3 regions of the Pseudomonas sp. MAFF 730105 genome follow, and region 1 is predicted to be linked to each of the others. Evidence: predicted binding sites of a transcription regulator. Region 1 holds the regulator's gene; each other region holds the start of a gene.
The links. The regulator sigma-54, encoded in region 1, starts transcription at its own class of promoters, with help from an activator protein. The targets are predictions, from matches to a motif close to ANTGGCATNNANNTTGCTNT.

Region 1 (2,266 bases):
GTACTCCCTCTAGGCAAACACTTCAGTTTCAGGCATATAATTTGCTTAAGGTTTGGCGCTTCGGCGCCCTTGTAGTGGATGGCGCATGTGCGCCGGCGAATAAGGTGTTAAGCCCCTGCCATGAAACCATCGCTAGTCTTGAGAATGGGCCAGCAGCTGACGATGACACCGCAGCTGCAACAGGCCATCCGCCTGCTCCAATTGTCGACCCTGGACCTGCAACAGGAAATCCAGGAGGCCCTGGAATCCAATCCGATGCTCGAACGCCAGGAAGAAGGCGACGACTTCGACAACACTGATCCGCTGGCCGACAACGTCGAGCAAAAATCCAATACCGAGATCCAGGAGCCGTCCTACCAGGAGGAAGCCGCCCCGACGGTGGATAACCTCGAGGATGGCGAGTGGAACGAACGCATCCCCAACGACCTGCCCGTGGACACGGCCTGGGAGGACGTCTACCAGACCAGCGCCAGCAGCCTGCCAAGCAGCGATGATGACGAGTGGGACTTCACCACCCGCACCTCTGCCGGCGAAAGCCTGCAAAGCCACCTGCTGTGGCAACTGAACCTCGCGCCGATGTCCGACACCGATCGCCTGATCGCCGTGACCCTGATCGACTGCATCAACAATCAGGGCTACCTGGACGAGACCCTCGAAGAAATTCTCGAAGCTTTCGATCCGGAGCTGGACATCGAGCTGGACGAGATCGAAGCTGTCCTGCATCGGATCCAACAATTCGAACCGGCCGGCATCGGCGCCCGCAACCTGGGTGAGTGCCTGCTGCTGCAACTGCGCCAGTTACCCGCCAAGACACCGTGGCTGGCCGAGGCCAAGCGACTGGTCACCGACTATATCGACCTGCTGGGCGGCCGCGACTACAGCCAGCTGATGCGGCGCATGAAGCTCAAGGAAGATGAGCTGCGCCAGGTGATCGAACTGGTCCAGAGCCTCAACCCACGCCCGGGCTCACAGATCGAGGCCACCGAGCCCGAATACGTGGTTCCCGATGTGATCGTGCGCAAGCACAACGATCGCTGGCTGGTGGAGCTGAACCAGGAATCGGTCCCCAAGCTACGGGTCAACGCCCAGTACGCTGGCTTTGTAAGACGCGCCGATACCAGCGCCGACAACACCTTCATGCGCAACCAGTTGCAGGAAGCCCGCTGGTTCATCAAGAGCCTGCAGAGCCGCAACGAAACCCTGATGAAGGTTGCAACCCAGATCGTCGAGCATCAACGCGGCTTCCTGGACTACGGCGACGAAGCGATGAAGCCGTTGGTCCTGCACGACATCGCCGAGGCGGTGGGCATGCACGAATCGACAATTTCCCGGGTGACCACGCAGAAATTCATGCATACCCCACGGGGTATCTACGAATTGAAATATTTTTTCTCCAGCCACGTCAGCACCTCCGAAGGCGGCGAATGCTCGTCCACAGCCATCCGCGCGATCATCAAGAAACTGGTGGCTGCGGAAAATCAGAAAAAGCCGTTGAGTGACAGCAAGATCGCTGGTTTACTGGAGGCACAAGGCATTCAGGTGGCCCGCCGTACCGTCGCCAAGTATCGCGAATCCCTCGGGATCGCGCCTTCGAGCGAACGCAAGCGGTTGATGTAACAGGCCACGCCACAGCGTTCCAGTGGCAGGCATTTCTGCCTGCCGCTTTATGCACTGGCAACGAAGGAGAAGCTGTATGCAAGTCAACATCAGTGGACACCAACTGGAAGTGACCGAACCCCTGCGTACCTACATCGGCGAAAAACTCGACCGATTGGAAAGGCATTTCGACAAGATCACCAATGTGCAGGTCACGATGAACGTCGAGAAGCTGCTGCAGAAAATCGAAGCCACGTTGCATATTCCCGGCGGAGAGGTGGTTGCCAATGCGGAGCACACAGACATGTATGCCGCGATTGACCTGCTGACCGACAAGCTGGATCGCCAACTCAAAAAGCATAAGGAAAAGACCCAAAGCCTCCTCCAGGGCGCTACCGGTCGTTAATCCCCCCAATCCATGATCCGACTAGAAACCATCCTGACCCCCGGCCGTTCCATGGTGAACGCGCCGGGCGGCAGTAAAAAGAAAGCCCTCGAACAAATTGCCAACCTGATCCACCGCGAAGTGCCGGATCTGGAAATGCAGGACGTCTTCGAGGCCCTGGTTGCCCGTGAAAAACTCGGTTCCACCGGTTTTGGCAACGGCATCGCCATTCCCCACTGCCGCCTCAAGGGATGCATCACGCCCATCAGCGCACTGCTGCACCTT
Region 2 (2,266 bases), 870 kb from region 1:
CGCCCGAGTTCGGCGGGCTGCAACTGGATGTCGGCCGCCTTGAGATTGGCGCTCGACAGGTACATCACCCGGTTGACCACTTCTTCGGTCCAGCCACTCTGATTCATGGCGATGGGTTGGTTGACCGGCACCGCATTGGCGGTCTTGGGCGTAGCGGCCTGGGTGAGGGCCGCCAGGCGGTTGGCGAAATCATCCACGCGGGTGTCACTGGAAGCCGCGCCCAGATCCTTGAGCCCCTCGCCGATCAGACCACTGAATGCCTTTTCCCCACCCTGGCTGCCAGGGCCGGTACTGTTCTGGTCGGCTTGCACGGTGAGCATGCTCGCCATGCCGGCGGCGAACGTCTGGGCCGAGGTCGGCTCACCGTCGAGCGGAACCGGGGCAGTGGTCTTGGCCTGGCTGGTGGCGGAAACGTGGCCGCCCTGCTCCATCGCCAGTCGCAACGCCGGCATGGCGTCGAGCGGATCGGCCTCGGGGTCGAACTTCGGATCCGCCGGCGGCGCGGCCTGGGCTACCGGTGCCAGTGGCACGACCGGGGTCGCCACCGCAGCGACTACTTGCGGAACAGTCGCGGGGTCCACCACAGGGGTGGGCGCCACATCGACTTGAACCGCAGGCACAGCCGCGTCCGGCGGCACCATCGGGTCGACGACAGGATCGGCAGGGGTCGCGTCCGCTACCGGGGTCTCGGTTTCGCTGTCGGCATCGGCGTCCTTGTCTGCCGTGTCATCGGCCTTGACCGGCTTGTCGGCGGGCAAGGGTTTGCCGCTATCGGCAACGGTCGGCTCCGGGGCGGCAGCCGTTTCATCGCTGGCGTCCTTTTTGACGCTGCTGTCGGGCGTCTTGTCGCGCACCGGCTTCATCGCAGGCTCAGGGGCCGACGAGGATTTGACAGGGGCTTGCTGGGCGAAGACCTGCGCGAAGCTGGAGGCTCTATTACCAAGGTCCGGAGCCGCTGCCGGCGGATTGACGGCGGTCTGCGGCTTGGCCTGGGTAGTGGCCTGAAGCAGTGTATTGGGCGTAACGGGCATAAAAAGGTCTCCGCTGCACTGAAATCATAGGTACAGTCGAGACTGGACAATGCAAGGGGCGGGCCAACGTCTGGAAAGAGGCGATGCCTGGCAGGTCAACACTCAGCAGTGAAAGCCTTCGCGCTCTTCCCTGCAAAGATTTCGGACATGGGCAAATTCGCTGTCGATTTCGCTGACCAGTTTCTCGATGCCACCCAGGGAGGGCTGTTTGGCACGCTGTTCCAGCTCACCGCACAGTTCGGCCAGGCGGATGGCCCCCATGTTGCTGCTGCTGCCTTTGAAGCTGTGGGCGGTGGCGCTCAGTTTTTCGGCGTCGCGGGCCTCATGCAGCACACGCAGGCGCGCTTCGGAGTCGTTGAGAAACGTATCCAGCAGCTCCAGATACCCCTCCTCCATGACTTCTTTCAACGTGCTGAGCACGTCGCGGTCCAGATGAATCTCGTTCACTTGTTCGCTCCCTGATCAAGAGTGGCGCGGATTATGCCAGAGCCTCCCAGAAAAACTCCACGCGGACACTACGACCATCGTCTGACCAACAGGCCTGGTGACTCAACTGACGCACCAGGCTAACACCACGTCCCGACAACCGATCACGGTCCAGCGGCCGAGCCATGACACGGGCGACATCGAAGCCCTCACCGCTGTCTTCGACCTCGATCACCAGGCGACCACCATCGCCGTGAGGCGTGACATGCAAGTGTACCCGAATGTGACCGGCATCCAGTTCATCCAGCCGGGTGCTGCGCTCCATGTAATAGCGCGCAAAGCCCGACGCGTCGCGCTTGATGCTCGAATCGAGCCCCAGTACCCCATGCTCCAGGGCATTGGAATAGAGCTCCGAAAGTACGCTGTAAAGCGCGCCACTCTGAGCCCTGAGCCCATGCACTTCAAGCAGCAATTGCAGCAGGTACGGCATCGGGTTGAAGCGCTTGAGCGTCTGGGCCCGAAACTCGAAACTCACCGACCAGTCCAGCGGGCTGGACTGGCCGCTATCGGAATAGACAGGTGGCGGCGGGTTGAGTTGCGTCGGCGCGACCATCCGCACTTCGACCATGCTGAAATCGTCGCGGGCCTCCCCGCGAAAGTCCCGCAGGGCCTGCTGGATATCTTCGAAAAGACAATCGGGCTCGCGGTTGGCGGCAAACACCTGTTGCAAGCGCTCCACACCGAACAACTGGTCATCGTCATCGCTGGTGTCGATCACACCGTCGGACAACAGGAACACCCGGTCACCC
Region 3 (2,266 bases), 2.6 Mb from region 1:
GTGGTTTCGTGATACCTATCCGTTCGAAGTCTTGAAGAACAAAGTGCTGCCGGCGGCCATCAAGGCCAGTCCGGGCCAGCGCCTGCGGATCTGGTCGGCCGCCTGTTCGTCGGGTCAGGAACCGTATTCGCTGTCGATGTCCATCGACGAGTTCGAGCGGACCAATATCGGCCAGTTGAAGGGGGGCGTGCAGATCGTCGCCACGGACCTGTCCGGAACCATGCTCAACAACTGCAAGACCGGTGAGTACGACAGCCTGGCTATCGGCCGCGGCCTGTCGCCCGATCGCCTGCAACGCTACTTCGATCCGAAAGGGCCGGGGCGCTGGGTGGTCAAGGCACCGATCAAGAGCCGGGTGGAGTTCCGCTCGTTCAACCTGCTGGACAGCTACGCCAGCCTGGGCAAGTTCGACATCGTGTTCTGCCGCAACGTGCTGATCTACTTCTCCGCCGAAGTGAAGAAGGACATCCTGTTGCGCATCCACGGCACTCTGAAGCCCGGCGGCTACCTGTTCCTAGGCGCCTCTGAAGCACTGAACGGCTTGCCGGATCATTACCAGATGATCCAGTGCAGTCCGGGGATCATCTACCAGGCGAAGTGATGCAGTCGGGTCGTCAAAAAGCGGGAGCCCCTACAGGCTCCCGTTTTTTTTGCCTGCTGATTAGTGCTTCGCTCACTCTGTGGAGCGAGCTTCTGTGGGGGCCGAGCTTGCTCGCGATGCAGGCAACACGGTTTCAACTCCCGACCGCGTCATCGTTCATCGCGAGCAAGCTCGGCTCCCACGAAAGCTCGGTCCCACTGTAATTGCCAGTGTCACTCAAAAAGCGGCAGAAAAGCGGCAGCCGGCGGAAAACGGTTGCCGCTTTTCTGGCATTGCCGCCTTGCCCATGCCCGCAAAGCCCCGGTTTATGGGGTTTTGGAAAGTGGCACGACGCTTGCTAAGTCCATGTACGTACATTCTGGTCACCCAAAGGTTTCCGACATGAGCATCAGCTTCGATAAAGCGCTCGGTATCCACGAACAGGCCCTGAGCTTCCGCGCCCAGCGTGCCGAAGTTCTGGCCAACAACATCGCCAACGCCGACACCCCGAACTACAAGGCGCGGGACCTGGACTTCTCCAAAGTGCTCGCCGAGCAGAATGAGAAAACCAAGAACGGCTCCTTCGCCCTGAACATGACCAACAGCCGTCATATCGAGGCCGAAGGCTTGGGCAACGGCGACGAGTCGCTGATGTATCGCACGCCGATGCAGCCTTCGATCGACCAGAACACCGTGGACGCTCAACTGGAACAGTCCAACTACGCGGAGAACTCCGTGAACTTCCAGGCCAGCTTCACCCTGCTCAACAGCAAATTCAAAGGGCTGATCTCGGCCCTGCGCGGAGAGTAAGTCATGTCGATTGCGAGCGTATTCAACATCGCCGGCAGTGCCATGAGTGCCCAGACCACTCGCCTGAACACTGTCGCCAGTAACATCGCCAACGCCGAGACCGTTTCGTCGAGCATCGACCAGACCTACCGCGCCCGTCACCCGGTGTTCGCCACCATGTTTCAAGGTGGCCAGTCGAATGGCAGCGGCTCGCTGTTCCAGGAGCAGGACGCGGCCGGGCAGGGCGTGCAGGTAATGGGCGTGGTCGAAGACCAGAGCAACCTCGAAGCGCGCTATGAGCCGAACCATCCGGCTGCCGACGCCAAGGGCTATGTCTATTACCCGAACGTCAACGTCGTCGAAGAAATGGCCGACATGATTTCCGCCAGTCGTTCGTTCCAGACCAACGCCGAAATGATGAACACCGCCAAAACCATGATGCAGAAGGTCCTGACCCTGGGTCAGTGATAAGGGGCGAGTCACATGAGCGTTACCAACACCACCAGCGGTTTGAGCCTCAACGAGATTCTGGCCAACTCCTCGGTCAAGACCAACACCACCACCGACGGCCTGGGCTCGCTGACAGGTGCGGCGACCGGCAAGAAGGAGCTGGGCAAGGATGCGTTCCTGCAACTGCTCGTCACCCAGCTGAAAAACCAGGACCCGTTGTCGCCGCAGGACAACGGTGAGTTCGTTGCCCAGCTGGCCCAGTTCAGCAGCCTGGAAGGCATCACCACCCTCAACGATACCGTGAGCGGGTTGGCCAGCAACTACAACTCGTCCCAGGCCTTGCAGGCCTCGTCGCTGGTGGGGCGTTCAGTCATTGCCCCTGGCGACAAGGCGGTGGTCGACACCTCCAAGAGCCTCAACGGCACGGTGGTGGTGCCCTCGGCGGTA

Region 2: the regulator sigma-54 is predicted to act here: its motif matches at 1,080-1,099, upstream of PCOSP_RS08425 (flagellar hook-length control protein FliK).
Region 3: the regulator sigma-54 is predicted to act here: its motif matches at 923-942, upstream of flgB (flagellar basal body rod protein FlgB).

Annotation. Positions count from the first base shown of each region.
Region 1 covers NZ_AP018438.1:1,017,435-1,019,700, reverse strand. Annotated here, with positions in the region: gene PCOSP_RS04325 (RNA polymerase factor sigma-54) at 121-1,617, shown strand; gene hpf (ribosome hibernation-promoting factor, HPF/YfiA family) at 1,694-2,002, shown strand; gene ptsN (PTS IIA-like nitrogen regulatory protein PtsN) at 2,015-2,266, shown strand, end outside.
Region 2 covers NZ_AP018438.1:1,889,967-1,892,232, reverse strand. Annotated here, with positions in the region: gene PCOSP_RS08425 (flagellar hook-length control protein FliK) at 1-1,031, opposite strand, end outside; gene PCOSP_RS08420 (Hpt domain-containing protein) at 1,134-1,478, opposite strand; gene PCOSP_RS08415 (ATP-binding SpoIIE family protein phosphatase) at 1,510-2,266, opposite strand, start outside.
Region 3 covers NZ_AP018438.1:5,083,602-5,085,867, reverse strand. Annotated here, with positions in the region: gene cheR (protein-glutamate O-methyltransferase CheR) at 1-601, shown strand, start outside; gene flgB (flagellar basal body rod protein FlgB) at 983-1,390, shown strand; gene flgC (flagellar basal body rod protein FlgC) at 1,394-1,837, shown strand; gene flgD (flagellar hook assembly protein FlgD) at 1,853-2,266, shown strand, end outside.